DNA from 4 places in the Modestobacter sp. I12A-02662 genome. Region 2 is predicted to be linked to each of the others. Evidence: riboswitches for the same ligand, from Rfam matches in the RefSeq annotation. Region 2 holds a riboswitch; each other region holds the start of a gene.
The links. A riboswitch is a leader RNA that binds a small molecule or an ion and turns the genes downstream of it on or off. The one in region 2 is predicted to bind cyclic di-AMP.
Positions count from the first base shown of each region.

Region 1 (3,840 bases), on a different contig from region 2:
GCTCGCCCGTCCACAGCACCCGACGGAAGTCGGCGCTCTGCTCGGCGACGGTGGCGATCGTGAAGTGCTCCATGGACGCCCTCTCTCCCGATCTCCTCGCTCCACGGCCGGCGCAGCGCCGGCCGGCCGGCACGGACGCCGGCTCGTGATCCAGTCAAGTGCAGGTAGGCGGCCCGCGCGATCCGAGCTGCAGGCCGCGGGCACATCGACGGCGCGCGGTTGTCCCTGGCCCGACCGGCCCGTCGTGCGCCAGGGTGGGACAGGTCCCGGCGCGGTGCCGGGTGCGGCCAGGGGAGGACGACGGTGACCGACCAGTCAGCGGACGCGGCACGGACGGCGGAGCGGGACGATGCGGTCCGCGAGCCGGGCGGCGAGCACGAGGTCTCGACCCGGGCGGTGATCGACGGGGGCGTGGTCGTGGGCCACGACGGGTCCGCCTGCGCGCAGGACGCCCTGCAGTGGGCGGCCCGGCTGGCCGAGCGTGCCTCCTGGCCCCTGCACGTGGTGCGCAGCTGGCGGATCGCCACCGCGCCTCAGCCGTCCAGCTGGGAGGTGGGCTACGTCCCGCCGATGACCGACTACGAGAAGGCGGTCCTGACCGACCTCGAAGCCGACGTGGTGGCGGCGCTCGGCGCCGAGCGGGCCCGCCAGGTCACGTGCCACGTCGTGCACGTCGCACCGGTGAAGGCGCTGATCCAGTCGGCGGAACACGCCGACCTGCTGGTGGTGGGCGCCCGCGGCCGGGGTGGCTTCGCCGGCCTGATGCTCGGGTCGACCAGCGACCAGATCACGCACCACGCGCCGTGCCCGGTGACCGTGGTGCGCAGCAAGCGCCGCCACTGACCCCGAGGACCCGGCCGGTCCGCGGTCCCGGTCGCGGTGTCCACTGACGGGGTGTCCGCTCCGCGCGCCGTCCCGCCGTCCTTCCTGCAGGGCCACACCCGGCTCGCCCGCCCGTCCCTGGTCCCCGAGGTGCAGCTGCACGTCGCCGACGACGTCGTGGCCCTCTGGGAGGCGATGGAGACCGAGGTCGGCGGCGCCGGGCAGGACCCGCCGTTCTGGGCCGCCGCCTGGCCGGGCGGCCAGGCCCTGGCGCGCTACGTGCTGGACCACCCGGAGGTCGTCGCCGGTCGGCGGGTCCTCGACCTGGGCGCCGGCAGCGGGCTGGTCGCCGTCGCCGCGCTGCGGGCCGGTGCGGCCGCGGTCGTCGCCAGCGACGTCGACCCGTACTCGCACACCGCCGTCGCCCTCAACGAGCAGGTCAACGGGGTGTCCGGGATCGAGGTGGTGGGCGACGTGCTGGACGGCGAGCCCCCCGCCGTCGACGTCGTGCTGGCCGGCGACGTCTGCTACGACCGGGAGATGACCGCCCGGGTGCTGCCCTTCCTCGGCCAGGCCTGGCTCCGCGGCGCGACCGTGCTGCTCGGCGACCCGGGCCGGGCCTACGTGCCGCGGGAGGGGTTGATCGCGGCGGCTGAGTACGACGTCCCGGACGCCGATGGGGAGCAGGTGCGCCGGACGACGGTCTGGCGACTGCCCTGAGCGCACCCGTCACACCCGCCCCAGGGGTGCTGCCACACCTCGGCGTCCTGCGCAACGAGTGGCAGATCACGACGAAATCGGGCCCCGGCGATTGTCACGGCCAGGTAACGGCCCGTACGTTGGCAGTATTCGGTCGGACGACAGATCCCCACCCGGGGGAGCCCGCACCGGATGCCGCCGAGTCGCTGCGCGCAGCGAGCCGGGGACCCACCGCAGCACTGGGGTGAATCCCGCCTCGGGCACACGTGTGCCTGGGACGGGTAGGGCGACTTCCAGCCCGAACCCGTCAGCTAACTCGGTAGGCGGCCACGGAAGATCCGGAGCCCCTCTCTTCATGTCCCACGGCACCAACGCGCACACCTCGATCGAGCAGGTTCCTGCCACCGACGTCCACGCGCTGGCCGAGGCGGACGCCACGGTCGGGACCGACTCCCCGCGCCGCAGCCGGCGCACCCCGGCCGGCTTCCGCCGTCCCGCCATCTACCTGGCGGCCGCCGCCGCGGGCGCGATCATGGTCAACGTGCTCGCCACGAGTGAGCCCGCGGCCCAGGCCACGGCCGAGCCGGTCAGCGTCGCCGCCACCCTCGGGCTGACCTCGCAGCAGAGCGTCGTCGCGGACGGCGTCGTCGGCGAGCGGCTCGGTGAGCTCGCCGCGCAGCGCAGCCAGCGGGAGGGCGAGCAGGCCGCGGCCGCCGCTGCCCAGGCTGCCGCCGACCAGGCCGCCGCTGAGGCGAAGGCCGCCGAGGAGGCCCGGCTCGCCGCCGAGGCCAAGGCCGCGGAGGAGGCCCGGCTCGCCGCCGAGGCCCAGGCCGCCGAGGAGGCTGCTGCCGCCCGGGCCGCCAAGGAGGAGTCCCCGGCGCCGCGGTCCGGCAGCGTCGCCGCATCGGGCTCGTACCAGGACTACGCGCTCGCCAAGGTCGGCGGTGACTCGTCGCAGTTCTCCTGCCTCGAGAACCTGTGGGGCAAGGAGAGCGGCTGGAACCCCAACGCGCAGAACCCCTCCAGCACCGCCTACGGCATCCCGCAGTTCCTGAACTCGACCTGGGCGAGCACCGGGATCGCCAAGACCTCAGACCCGTACCGCCAGATCGACGCCGGGCTGATCTACATCGAGTCGCGGTACGGCTCGCCGTGCAGCGCGTGGTCCCACTCCAAGGCCAAGAACTGGTACTGACCCCAGCAGCGGCCTGACCCGCCGACGAGGCCCCACCCCGACGGGGGTGGGGCCTCGTCCGCGTTCCGCGGCTCCCGTGCCCGCAGGATCGCCCGGTGGTCGAGCGGGCGACGGCGACACCCCGTCCCCCCCGCAGGGCCACGTGCCGCGCGTGGGAGGACCATCGGGGACACTCCACCTGTCCACCCACCCGAGCGAGGAGCACCGACCCGTGGCCAAGCACCGCGCACCCGAGGGTGCCGCGACGGACTTCGATGCAGCCACCAGTGCGCTCGCCGACGTGACCGGGAAGTACTCCGTCGACGTCGCGCACACCCGCATCGGCGTCCGCGCCCGGCACGCCATGGTGACCACCGTCCGTGGGTCCTTCACCGAGTTCGCCGGGACCGCCCACCTCAACGTGGCGGACCCCGCGGCCAGCAGCGTCGAGCTGCGCATCGCGACCGCCAGCGTCGACACCGGGGTCCCGGACCGCGACGCGCACCTGCGGTCCGCGGACTTCCTGGACGTGGAGCGCTTCCCGGAGATCGTCTTCCGGTCGACCGAGGTCGAGCAGGTCGACGCCGAGGTCTACCAGGTCACCGGCGATCTGACGATTAAGGGCGTGACCCGTCCGGTGTCGATCGACTTCACCCTCACCGGCTCCGCGCTGGACCCCTTCGGCAACCTGCGGGTCGGGTTCGAGGGCGCGCTGGCGATCAAGCGCAGCGAGTGGGACCTCACCTGGAACACGGTGCTGGACACCGGCGGTGTGCTGGTCAGCGACCGGGTCCAGGTGGAGTTCGACGTCTCGGCCATCAAGGTCTCCTGAGTCGGGGACGGGGGCGCGCCGGTCGCCTGAGTGACCGGCGGACGCCATCCGCGCCGGCTCACCGGCTGCGGTCGAGAGGAGGTCCGTCCACCGTCTCCCGCGAGTAGCGTGCCGGGCCATGCAACGGTCCCCGGACACGTTGTTCACCCCCGCCTTCATCGCCTTGACGCTGTCCGACCTGGCGTACTGCACGGCCGGCGGGGTGCTGATCGGGGTCACCCCGTTCTTCGTGACCGGGCCCCTGGGTGGTGGACCGGCCGCGGTCGGCCTCGCGGTCGGGGCGTTCAGCGTCACCACCCTGGCGCTCCGCCCG
Region 1 covers NZ_JABGDE010000013.1:132,923-136,762, reverse strand. Annotated here, with positions in the region: gene HL189_RS19025 (cupin domain-containing protein) at 1-73, opposite strand, end outside; gene HL189_RS19020 (universal stress protein) at 304-843, shown strand; gene HL189_RS19015 (methyltransferase) at 895-1,542, shown strand; cyclic di-AMP (ydaO/yuaA leader) riboswitch at 1,708-1,862, shown strand; gene HL189_RS19010 (transglycosylase SLT domain-containing protein) at 1,877-2,716, shown strand; gene HL189_RS19005 (YceI family protein) at 2,928-3,527, shown strand; gene HL189_RS19000 (MFS transporter) at 3,646-3,840, shown strand, end outside.
Region 1: another riboswitch for cyclic di-AMP. It lies ahead of HL189_RS19010 (transglycosylase SLT domain-containing protein); the one in region 2 lies ahead of HL189_RS12210 (C40 family peptidase).

Region 2 (3,840 bases):
TCCTGGAGGTCGAAGAAGGTCAGCAGGAAGCCCTCGGCCTTGCTCAGCAGGCTGACATAGCTCTTGCTGAGCACGGCGATCGCCTGGTCCGGGTCGACGCGGACGAGCCGTGACTCGTCGAGGCTCGGGTCGAAGACCGGGAGGAGGAGCAGTCCGAGCGGGGCGGTGGGCACGATCGACCCGCCGAACAGCCCGGCCAGCTCGGTCGGCAGCAGCGGGACCTTCTCCTTGCGGTCCCGCAGCTGCTCCGGGGTGTTGGTCTCGGCGATGCGCTGCACTTCCTGCGGGCTGAGGTGCGGGAAGAACGGCGCCTCCTCCCGGGCCAGCCAGTCCAGCAGCCGGGGCTGCACGACGACTGAGCCGACGCGGACGCCGATCTTGCCCGGCACGCCGCAGACCTCGAGGCGGCGCTGGGCGTCCTCGCGCAGCAGGAACTTGTCGGGCGCGACCAGGTCGCAGCCGTTCCGCGCCAGCAGGTTGAGCAGCGTGCTGGTCTTGCCCGATGCCTTCTCCCCGGCGACGCAGACGGCTCGGCCGTTCTTCGCCGCGCACGCGGAGTGCATGGGGATCCAGCCGCGCTCGATCAGCAGCCACTTGCCGGCTGCGCGGAGGACCTGCATGACCTCCTCGCGCTGCACCTCGACGTCGTCGGGCGCGATGAGCAGGATCTGGCGCCGTTCCCGGAACAGCAGGAGGTACACGTCGTCGTCCTCGGACTTCCCGGCGCTCTTGCGCACCAGGGTGACCGAGTCCGTCAGCGGGGTCTCCACGTACCCGTACTTCCCCCCTGCGGGCCGGTGCGACGTCGAGCACCGCAGGACGGCGAGCAGCGCGGGATCCGCCGTGGCGTAGATCCCGACGTCCTCCACCCTCCCGGCGGACGGCGTGAAGTAGCCCTCGCAGAACCGCTCGACCCACTCCGTCACCGCCGCGTCCTGGCAACACAAGGCGAGGACCACGTCGGCGTACGCGAGGCACAGGAAGTGCCCGCGGGCCCGGAGATCCGTGACGACCCGCTCGGCTCCAGACACGACGTTCCCCGACTCCATCGCCAGCCTCCTCATGACCGCGTCCGGGCCAGGACCGGTCGTTCCGTCGCCACCGTTCGGACGGCGGAGGCGGCCTGCGAGTCAGGGGCGCGCCTGCAGTGTGGCAGGACGCAACGAATCACAAGCCACGTTGCCGAGCACGCTGCGTCAGGACACGCCGCCTGTGATGTTGCCCCTGTCGTGTCGAGTGACGGGTGTCCCACAGCGGGGCGCGCAGGTCCGGTCGGCCGTATGGGGAGGTCACCGGCGGCGAGTCGGATCCGGCTCGGCTGTCAAGCCCCTGTTCTCGGTGCCGCTGTGGAACGGATTCCGTCGTTTGCAGCGCTTCAGGCCCGTACCTAGCGTCGTCCCGGTCCGAGTGAGGCCCCACGTCGCCTACCCCTGGTGACACCTCCCCCGGACGCCGCCGAACCGGGTGCCGTCGCACGACGCGACCACCTGGACCGGGGACCCACCGCAGTACTGGGGTGAAGCGCGCCCTCGTCCGCACGACGACGAGGGCGGCCGGGCGAGTTCCCCGCCCGAACCCGTCAGCTAACTCGGTAGGCGGCTGTGGAGAACAGGAGAACCCGCCGCCCATGGCGCGCATTCGCACGTCCACGTCCGCTCGTCCTGCCCGCCGACTGCAGCGCGGCGCGTTCGCCGCCCTGGCCGGCGCCGGCATCGTCCTGGCCCCCGCCGTGGCCGAGGCCAGCAACGCGCAGGCCGCCACCACGACCGCCGCGGCGGCGTCCTCGGCGACCGCCCAGAACGCCGTCAACGTCGCCCTCGCCCAGGTCGGCAAGCCCTACCGGTACGGTGCCGCCGGCCCGGACGCGTTCGACTGCTCGGGGCTGACCTCCTTCGCCTACAAGGCGGCCGGGATCAACCTGCCGCGCACGACGAGCGGCCAGCGGAGCGCCGGCACCCCGGTTTCCCGCGGTGCCCTGCAGCCCGGTGACCTGGTCTTCTTCTACGGGGGCGGGCACGCCTCCATCTACGTCGGCAACAACCAGGTGGTCCACGCGGCGACCGCCGGCAAGCCGGTCAACGTGATCAACATGGACTACATGCCCTACTCCTCGGCCCGCCGCGTCGCCTGACGCTCCTCGCCGGTGCCCCGGCCGCCGCCGCGGCCGGGGCACCGGCGGGTGGCCGGATCGGCGTGGGAGCTGCGAAGCTCCGGCAGGTGACCGGACAGCAGCGGGACCGGCGATCGCACACGGTGGTGGCCTCCGCCGACGACGACCAGGCGTACTCGTCCCTGCGGCGCAGCGCGCCGACGCGCGCGGAGCGGTACGCGCTCGGCCGCCGGTTGCGCGAGCGGGTGCCGCGCACGGCACTCGGCGACTGGACCCCTCCCCCGGGCCGCGCCGACGCGGTCGCCACGGTGGTCCAGTCGCACGACGGGCGACTGGACTGGCTTGTCCCGGTGCGGATCGGGCGGATGATCGCCTCCCCGTACGCCTTCCTCCGCGGCGCGGCCAACGTGCACGCCGCGGACTTCGCCGACCTGCCGGCCACCGGGATCACCCCGGTCGTCTGCGGCGACGCCCACCTGGGCAACTTCGGGTTCTACGCCTCCCCGGAGCGCGAGCTGGTGTTCGACCTGAACGACTTCGACGAGGCCCACCCGGGGGCGTGGGAGTGGGACCTGCGGCGGCTCACCACGAGCGTCTGGGTGGCCGGACGGCAGAACGGGTCCCCGGAGTCCGCGTGCGGCGAGGCGGTGGAACGCTGCGTCGAGGAGTACCAGCTGCAGATCGCGGCGCTGGCCGAGCAGCCGCTGCTCGCCCGCTCCTACGACCGGCTGGACGTCGACCGGATGCTGAGCACCGGCCCCCGCACCGCGCTGCGGGCCGAGATCGAGGCGTCGTCCCGGCGGGCCCGCAAGCGCACCGGCGACCGGGCGCTCCCCCGGATCACCGAGCAGCAGGCCGACGGGCTGCGCCGCATCGTGAACGAGCCGCCGCTGATCACCCGGCCGGAGCCGGCCGAGGCCGACCGGCTGGCCGCGGCGCTGGACGGCTACCTGACCACGCTGCCCCCGCACTGGGCGCGGCTGGTGGGTGGCTACCGCCTCGTCGACATCGCGCACAAGGTGGTCGGCGTCGGCTCCGTGGGGCTGCGCGCGTGGGTCGCGCTGTGCGAGGGCAGCAGCCCCGACGACGTGCTGTTCCTCCAGCTCAAGCAGGCCCGGCGGTCGGTGATCGCACCGTTCGTGCACGGCGACCGGGCCTGGCACGCCCACCAGGGGCAGCGGGTCGTGGAGTACCAGCAGGCGGTGCAGACGGTGAGCGATCCGCTGCTCGGCTGGACGAGCGTGGGCGACGTCCAGTACTACGTCCGCCAGTTCCGCGACATGAAGGGCGCGATCACCGTCGACGGGATCGACTCCTCCGCGCTGACCGACTACGCGGGGATCTGCGGCTACCTGCTCGCCAAGGGGCACGCCCGGACCAGCGGCGCGTCGATGATCGCCGGCTACCTGGGCGACGGCCCCAAGGTGCGGCAGGCGTTCTGCCGCTTCGCCCGGGCCTACGCCGACCAGACCGAGCAGGACCACGCCGCGCTGGTCCGCGCCGTCCGGCACGGCGACCTGCCGGCCGAGACCGGCATCTGAGCGCCCGCACGGGTCACCCCGGCCGGACGGGCGGAACGGGTCCCCGGGCAGGAGCGGGGCGCAAACACCTAGGCGACCGGCCGGGCACCGTGTGCGATGACCCCATGGCTCCGGACCAGGTGGTCGTCGGGATCGGCCCGGTGGGGGCCGGGGACGTCGTGCGCGTCGCCCGCGAGGACGCCGGTGTGC
Region 2 covers NZ_JABGDE010000007.1:181,977-185,816, reverse strand. Annotated here, with positions in the region: gene HL189_RS12215 (hypothetical protein) at 1-1,031, opposite strand, end outside; cyclic di-AMP (ydaO/yuaA leader) riboswitch at 1,459-1,614, shown strand; gene HL189_RS12210 (C40 family peptidase) at 1,628-2,131, shown strand; gene HL189_RS12205 (DUF2252 domain-containing protein) at 2,218-3,651, shown strand; gene hutH (histidine ammonia-lyase) at 3,756-3,840, shown strand, end outside.

Region 3 (3,840 bases), on a different contig from region 2:
GAGAGCAGCTGGCCGACCGTCCGGTCGCCGAGCGGCGTGCCGGGCACGTGCTCCTCGAGCCGGTCGTCGAGGCCCAGCCGGCCCTCGTCGCGCAGCCGCAGCACCACGACCGCGGTGACCGTCTTGCTGATCGAGCCGATCCGGTACTGGACGTCGGTGTGCGGCTCGGCGACGTCCCCCCGGCCCGCCGACCAGGCCAGCCCGCCGTCCCGGACCACCCCGGCCACCAGGCTCGGCGCCCGGCCGTCCCGCTGCACGCGGGCGGTGCGGGCGAGCAGCCGGCGGGCGGTGGCGGGCAGGACGGGTTCGACCATGGGCGGAGGCTAGCCAGCCGTCGCCGTCACCGCCCCGGACGGCAGGTGCCCGGCACGCTGCGCCCACCGCTCGAACCAGACGGTGACCAACGGGGGGACCGACGCGGCGAGCGCCAGCAGCGCCGTGCGCGGGCTCCAGCGCAGCACCCGCCAGGCGAGCAGGGCGAGGCCGACGTAGAGCACGAAGACGGCGCCGTGCACCGGCCCGGCCAGCTGGACGCCGAGCTCCGAGGTGCCCAGCACCCACTTCACGAACATGCCGGCGAGCAAGAGCACCCAGGACACCGCCTCGGCGATGGCGACGGCGCGGAAGGCGCGGGCGACGGTCGGGGGGTCCAGGAGTCGGGCAGCCACGACCGGGGTCAACGCACGACCGGGCGCGCGGGCTCCCGGATGTGACCGACGTCCCCCGGATGCCACGGAGCCCCGGTCGCCAGACGGCGACCGGGGCAACGCGACGTGCTGGACCGGGTCCTTACTCAGCCCGCGAGACGGCGCATCGCGGTGATCTGGCCCATGTAGTCGATGGAGACGACCTTGACGCTGCTGCCCGACGTCGGCGCGTGCACCATCTGCCCGTTGCCGATGTAGATGCCGACGTGGCTGACCGGGCTGTAGAACGCCAGGACGTCGCCGGGCTGCAGGTCGCCGCGGCTGACCGCGCGGCCCATCGAGGCCTGGCCCTTGCTGGAGTGGGGCAGCGGGATTCCCGCGGCGGCGTAGGCGTACTGCACCAGGCCGGAGCAGTCGAAGGAGTTCGGCCCCGCGGCGGCCCAGACGTAGGGGTCGCCGATCTGCGCCATGGCGGTGCTGACGGCGGCCTGCGCGGCACCGCTGCCGCCGACGACCGGGGGAGCCGGCGGGGTGCCGGGCGCGGGCGCCGCACCCGGCGGCAGGGCCGGGGTGGTCGGGTGCCGCTCCGCGTCGGCGCGGGAGGCCGCCTGCTCCGCGGCGTCCAGCCGCTCGTACTGGGCCTGGTAGTCGGCGATCTGCTCGTTGAGGTCGTCCTGCTGGGCAGCGACGCGGTCGACCTGCGCCTGGGCGTCGGCCGCGGCCTCCGCCGCGGCGTCCTGCGCCTGCCTGGCGGTGTCGTCGGCGGCCTGGGCCGCCGCGAGGACCTCGGTGTTGTGGTCGGCGATCACGTCGAGGGTGCCGACGCGGTCCATCAGCTCGTCGGACGAGGAGCTGCTGAGCATCGCCTCGAGCGTGCTCAGCTGCTCGCCGGTGTAGGCGCTGCGGGCCACCTGGCGGACGGAGTCCCGAGCGGTGGTCAGCGCGGCCTCGGCGGCCTCGACCTGGGCGGCGGCCTCGTCGGCCGCGGCCTGCTGGGCCTTCAGCTCCTCGCGGGCGTCGTTGAACTTCTCGGTGACGACCTCGAGCTCGTGCGCCTTCTCGGCGACCAGGGTCGCGGCCTCGCCCGAGGTGGTCGGGTCGGCCAGGGCCGGCAGCGGGGTGAGCGCGACGGCGCCGGCGGCGAGGAGCGTGAGGAGGACCCGACGAGGGGTGGCCCGCCGACGGGCAGGGCTGTGCGAACTCGCCATGTCTGGCGGGTGGTCCCTTCTTCCACGTGCCGCCTACCGAGTTAGCTGACGGGTTCGGGCGGGAAGACGCCCGGCACCAGCGGCCCGAGACGGGCCGCGGGTGCTTCACCCCAGTACTGCGGTGGGTCCCCGGTCCCCTGGCCCGCCGCGACTGCGCGGGCCGTGGAGTTCGGCGGCGGTCCGGCCGGTCGTCACCCGGGAGGGTGACCGAGGTGCCCGTCGGACCGCGGTCGACCCTAGGGGCGTTATGTGGTCGTGACAAACCCCTTCGGTCAATTTGTGGACAAACTCCCGGCGTGTGCTTCGACACGCTGGCGGAGCGTGACAGGCACGCGGTGCGCAGGGTCCGGCCCGGCGGGGGTTGTGCCTCGTCCTCCGCCGCCGGACGGCCGACACGCGACCCGACCTGGTCGCCTCCGCCCGGCCGCGACCGGGGGGCCGACCGGGACGGGGCGTGCGCTGCGTCCCGTCTCCGGCCGTCTCCACCACGCTCCGCGAGCACCGCGCGGACCACGCCGCGGACGGCGGTGCGGGGCCTGCTGCGCCGCGTGCACGCCGACCCGCCAGGATGAGCGCGTGCCGACGATCTCCCCCGCCGCCTGGGACGACCCGGAGGTCGCCCAGCTGACCGCCGCGCAGCAGGCCGAGCTGCGCTCCCGCCACGACGGCGCCGTCGAGGCGCTCAGCCGCGGCTGGACCACCCTCCGCCTGGAGACCGGTCCCCGGCAGCCCGAGGCCGTCGGCCTCTACACCCGGGCCGGGTACGAGCCGGCCGCCGCGTTCGGCTCCTCCGAGGACGACCAGGACTCCCTCTTCCTCGCGCGGGGGCTCACGTGACCGGCCCGGCCGCCCGCCACGACGCCGTCGTCGTCGGCGGCGGGCACAACGGCCTGGTCGCCGCGGCCTACCTGGCCCGCGCCGGGTGGTCGGTGCTGGTGCTGGAGCGACGGCCCGTGCTCGGCGGGGCCGCGATCAGCCAGCAGGTGTTCCCGGGGGTCGACGTCCGGTTGTCGGCGTACTCCTACCTGGTCAGCCTCCTGCCCGACCGGATCGTCACCGACCTCGACCTGCAGGTGACGCTGCTGGACCGCGCGGTCGCCTCCTACACCCCCCTGGTGCGCGACGGCGCCCACGGCGGGTTGCTGGTCGAGCGGGAGGAGGGCCCGGCGACGGCGGCCTCCTTCCACGCCCTCACCGGCGGGGACGCCGAGTTCGCCGGCTGGCGGCGGTTCTACGGCCGGCTGGCGACCCTGGCCGAGGACCTCGCGCCGACCCTCACCGAGCCGCTGCTCGGCGAGGCGGAGCTCGCCGGCCGGCTCCGCGACCCGGAGCTGTGGCACGACCTGCGGGAACGGCCACTGGCCGACGTGGTCGGTGCGCACCTGTCCGACGACGTCGTCCGCGGGATCGCGCTCACCGACGGGCTGATCGGCACGTTCGCCGACGTCCACGCCGCCGACGGGCTGGCCGGCCGGTGCTTCCTGTACCACCTGATCGGCAACGGCACCGGGCGGTGGCGGGTCCCGGTCGGCGGGATGGGCGCGGTGAGCGGCGCGATCGCCACGGCCGCGCGCGCCGCCGGGGCCGAGCTGGTCACCGGGGCGACCGTGACCGCGGTCGAGACCCGGCCGGACGGCGTCACGGTGCACTGGACCGACGACGACGGGACGGCCCGGGCCGCCGACGCGGGCTACGCGGTCTCCGGGGCGGCACCCGCCGTGCTCGACGAGCTGCTGGGCACCACCGCCCCTGCTCCCCGGCCCTCGGGCTCGCAGCTCAAGGTCAACATGGTGCTCGCCCGGCTGCCCCGGCTGCGCTCGGGCGGCGACCCGCACCGGGTGTTCAGCGGCACGGTGCACGTCGACGAGGCCGCCTCGCAGATCGACGCGGCGTACGCGCAGGCCGCGGCCGGCCGGCTGCCCGACGTGATCCCGTTCGAGGTCTACTGCCACTCGCTGACCGACCCGACGATCGTCGGGGACACC
Region 3 covers NZ_JABGDE010000012.1:95,878-99,717, reverse strand. Annotated here, with positions in the region: gene HL189_RS17900 (serine hydrolase domain-containing protein) at 1-314, opposite strand, end outside; gene HL189_RS17895 (DUF3817 domain-containing protein) at 324-668, opposite strand; gene HL189_RS17890 (C40 family peptidase) at 794-1,855, opposite strand; cyclic di-AMP (ydaO/yuaA leader) riboswitch at 1,871-2,040, opposite strand; gene HL189_RS17885 (hypothetical protein) at 2,432-2,692, shown strand; gene HL189_RS17880 (phytoene desaturase family protein) at 2,689-3,840, shown strand, end outside.
Region 3: another riboswitch for cyclic di-AMP. It lies ahead of HL189_RS17890 (C40 family peptidase); the one in region 2 lies ahead of HL189_RS12210 (C40 family peptidase).

Region 4 (3,840 bases), on a different contig from region 2:
CGCGCCGTCGTGGAAGTAGGCGCCGGTCAGCGTCCTGGCCAGGCCCCCGAGGCCGGCCGCCGCGAAGTCGGCGTAGTAGCCCTGGGCCTCGCCGGTGAGCTGGGTGTGCAGGGAGTGGTGGAAGTCGTCGCTCCACTGCGCGTCGAGCCCCTTGCCGCCGGCCACGCGCGGGGTGACCAGCGAGGGGTCGTTGAGGTCGCTCTCGGCGATGAGCGTCAGGGGGCGGCCCTCGGCGACCGACAGGCGCTCCACCTCCACGGCCATCTCCTCCAGCACGTGGGTGGCGCGCTCGTCGACCAGGGCGTGCACCGCGTCCAGCCGCAGGCCGTCGACGTGCATGTCGCGCAACCACATCAGCGCGTTGTCGATGATGTAGCGGCGGACCTCGTCGGAGTCGGGGCCCGAGAGGTTCACCGAGTTGCCCCAGGTGTTGGCCCCGCCCTCGCTGAAGACCGGGAAGAACAGCGGCAGGTAGTTCCCGGACGGGCCGAGGTGGTTGTAGACGACGTCCTGGATCACGGCGAGGCCACGCTGGTGGCAGGCGTCGACGAACCGCTGGTAGGCGGCCGGGCCGCCGTAGGTCTCCTGGACGGCGTACCAGGCGACGCCGTCGTACCCCCAGTTGTGCGTGCCGTTGAACCCGTTGACCGGCAACAGCTCGACGAAGTCGACGCCGAGGTCGACCAGGTGGTCCAGCCGGTCGATCGCCGAGTCCAGCGTGCCCTCGGGCGTGAACGTGCCGATGTGCAGCTCGTAGACGACACCGCCGGCGAGCCGGCGGCCGGTCCAGGCGCGGTCCCGCCAGGTGTACGCCGCGGGGTCGAAGCGCCGGGACAGCCCGTGCACGCCGTCGGGCTGCCGCCGGGAGCGCGGGTCGGGGCGGGGGGTCTCGTCGTCGTCGAGCAGGAAGCCGTAGTCGGCCTCCGGGGACGCCGGGACCGTGGCACGCCAGGAGCCGGCGTCGTCCTGCCGCATGTCGTGCACCTCGCCGTCGACCTGCAGGCGGACCCGCTCGGGCACGGGCGCCCAGACGGAGAACTCGACGGGCTCGGACATGCGGGGGCCTCCAGAGGCGGGTCGGGCGGGCGGCGCGGGAGATCATGCCCGCGTCCCGGCGGGCCAACCCTCGGTGTGCCTGAGCCCACCGGACGGCGCTGCCCACGGGATGGCGCTGCCCCCCGGAGGCGGCCGGGGCTGATGCCCCGGCCGCCCTCGGCGCGTCAGACCGTGATGACCTGACCGACGAAGATCCGGTTCGGGTCGCTGATCGTGCTGCCGTTCTGGTTGTGCAGCTGGCGCCAGTTGACGCCATGGGCTGCGGCGATCTCCGCCAGGGTGTCGCCGGGCTGCACCGTGTAGGTGCTCCCGGACGACGAGGCGGCGGCCGGCGCCTGGGCCGCCGGTGCCGGTGCTGCCGGTGCGGGCGCCGCGGCCGCGGCCGTGGACCCGCCGGTCAGGTACCGGCCGCAGTGCGGCCAGGCGCCGATGCCCTGGCCGTCGAGGACGCGCTCGGCGATCTCGACCTGCTGGGCCGGGGTGGCCAGGTCGGCCCGCGACGCGTACTGCCCGCCGCCGTAGCCGAGCCACGTCGGAGAGCTGAACTGCAGCCCGCCGTAGTAGCCGTTCCCGGTGTTGATGTGCCAGTTGCCGCTGGACTCGCACTTCGCGACGCCGGTCCAGTCGTGCTCGGCGGCCTGCGCGGGTGAGACCCCCAGGGCGAGGGCGGTACCGAGCGCGGCGGTGCCGACGACGCCCGCGCGGAGCAGGCGGCGGCGGGCAGGGGTGTGCTGGACGTGCTGGGACATGCGGGATCCTCCGATCACCGCCGGCGAGGTGAGCTGTCGGGTTCGGGCGATCGGTGCCCGGCCGCGTGCCGCGGCTTCACCCCGAGGCGCACTCCTGGTTGCGGGCGCGCCGGATGTGGGTCCCCCACCCCCGTCCGGGAGGTTCGATGTCAGGCGGCCGGTGGACGGGGTTGGGCGGTCCGGCGCCTCGCAGCCCGGCCAGGGTGCCCGGATGCGCCGGGAACGCTAAGCGGAACCGGCGAGTCTCGCTGAGCGAGCCCGGCGCGTCCTGTCGGTGTGTCGGTGACAGGCCGAGCCGGTCGCTGCGCACAGCGACCGGCCCGGGACGACACGTGTCCGTGCTCCTCGTGCGGGGTCCCGCCCCCGGAGGTGCTTCAGGAGTCGCGGACGAGCAGGGCGACCGGCAACCTCGTGAGCAGTTCCGCCACTGGTGCGCCGGCCGCGTCGGAGACCACCCGCGCACCGGTGAACAGGTCCCGCCAGGCGCCGGTGGGCAGCTGCAATGCGGTGTCGCCCCAGCCCGTGCCGGCGACGCGCACCGGCAGTCGGGTCGCCACGGTGACCACGCCGCCGCGGTCGAAGGCCACGACGGAGTCCGCTGCCGCGCCGGCCACCTCGACCGGCGTGTAGGCAGTGAACGCTTCGGGGTGGTCACGGCGGTGCCGCAGGGTCCGGGAGACCACCAGCAGCTTGGCCGCACCGGTCTCGTCGACCGGGGGCACCCGGCCGCCGTCCAGCCGGGCGAGCAGCGAGCGGCGCTGCGCGTAGTCGACCGGACGGCGGTTGTCCGGGTCGACGAGCGAGAAGTCCCACAGCTCGGTGCCCTGGTAGACGTCCGGGACGCCGGGCATCGTGAGCTGCAGCAGCTTCTGGCTCAGCGAGTTGCTGTACCCGAACGGCGCGATGCGGGCGACGAAGGCGTTGATCGCGCCGTGCGTCGCCTCGTCGTCGAACGCGGCGTCGACCAGCCCGTGCAGCTGCTCCTCGAACTCCTGCACCGGGTTCGTCCAGGTGGTCGAGGTGCCCGCCTCGCGGGCGGCCTTCTCCACGTAGGCGTGCGCGCGCTCCCGGGACAGCGGCCAGGCGCCGACCAGGTTCTGCCACACCAGGTGCGCCAGGGAGCGGTCGGCCAGCGGGTGCCGGTCGAGCAGCCGGCGCACCAGCTCCGCCCACTCGGCAGGGACCTCGGCCAGCACCGCCAGCCGGGCCCGGACGTCCTCGCTGCGCTTCGTGTCGTGCGTGGACAGCGTCGTCATCGAGGCCGGACGCCGCTCGGCCCGCCGCTGCTGCGCCTCGTGGAACCCGGCGACCGTCGTCCCGAACCGGGCCGGGTCCCCGCCCACCTCGTTGAGCGCGACGAACCGGGCCCACCGGTAGTAGGCGCTGTCCTCAACGCCCTTGGCCATGACCGGGCCGGAGGTCTGCTCGAACCGGGTGGCCAGCTCGGTGCCGGCCTGGCCCAGCAGCGGGTGCAGGGCGTCGACCGCGGCGGTGAGGTCCGGCCGGCGCTGCTTGACCGCGTGGACCGTCTCGTCGAGGTGCTCCCGCCCGTCGGGCAGGTAGCTGCGGTACACCGGGAAGCTGGCCAGCAGCTCGGCCAGCCCCTCGCGCACCTGCTCGGCCGGTATGCCGGGCAGCTCGCCGACGATCCGCTGCAGCCGCGCGACCTCCGAGCCCAGCATCCCGTCGGTGACCTCGCGCTTGCAGTGGTGCACCAGCCGCGCGTAGTCGACGGGCGCGCCGGCCAGCTCGGTGTCCAGCGCGGTGATCGCCGTCTCGCCGGCCGGGTCGACCAGGACGTCGTCCACCTCGGCGAGCGCGTCGTAGCCCGTCGTCCCCGCCGTCCGCCAGCTGTCCGGCAGCTCCTCCCCGGGCTCCAGGATCTTCTCGACCACGGTCCACCGGTCGCCGGTGGCCTCGGCCAGCCGGTCCAGGTAGCCCTTCGGGTCGGCGAGGCCGTCGGGGTGGTCGATGCGCAGCGCGTCGACCGAGCCGCCGTCGACCAGCTCCACGATGGTCCGGTGGGTGGCGTCGA
Region 4 covers NZ_JABGDE010000008.1:173,037-176,876, forward strand. Annotated here, with positions in the region: gene treZ (malto-oligosyltrehalose trehalohydrolase) at 1-1,056, opposite strand, end outside; gene HL189_RS13645 (transglycosylase family protein) at 1,221-1,805, opposite strand; cyclic di-AMP (ydaO/yuaA leader) riboswitch at 1,809-1,964, opposite strand; gene treY (malto-oligosyltrehalose synthase) at 2,180-3,840, opposite strand, start outside.
Region 4: another riboswitch for cyclic di-AMP. It lies ahead of HL189_RS13645 (transglycosylase family protein); the one in region 2 lies ahead of HL189_RS12210 (C40 family peptidase).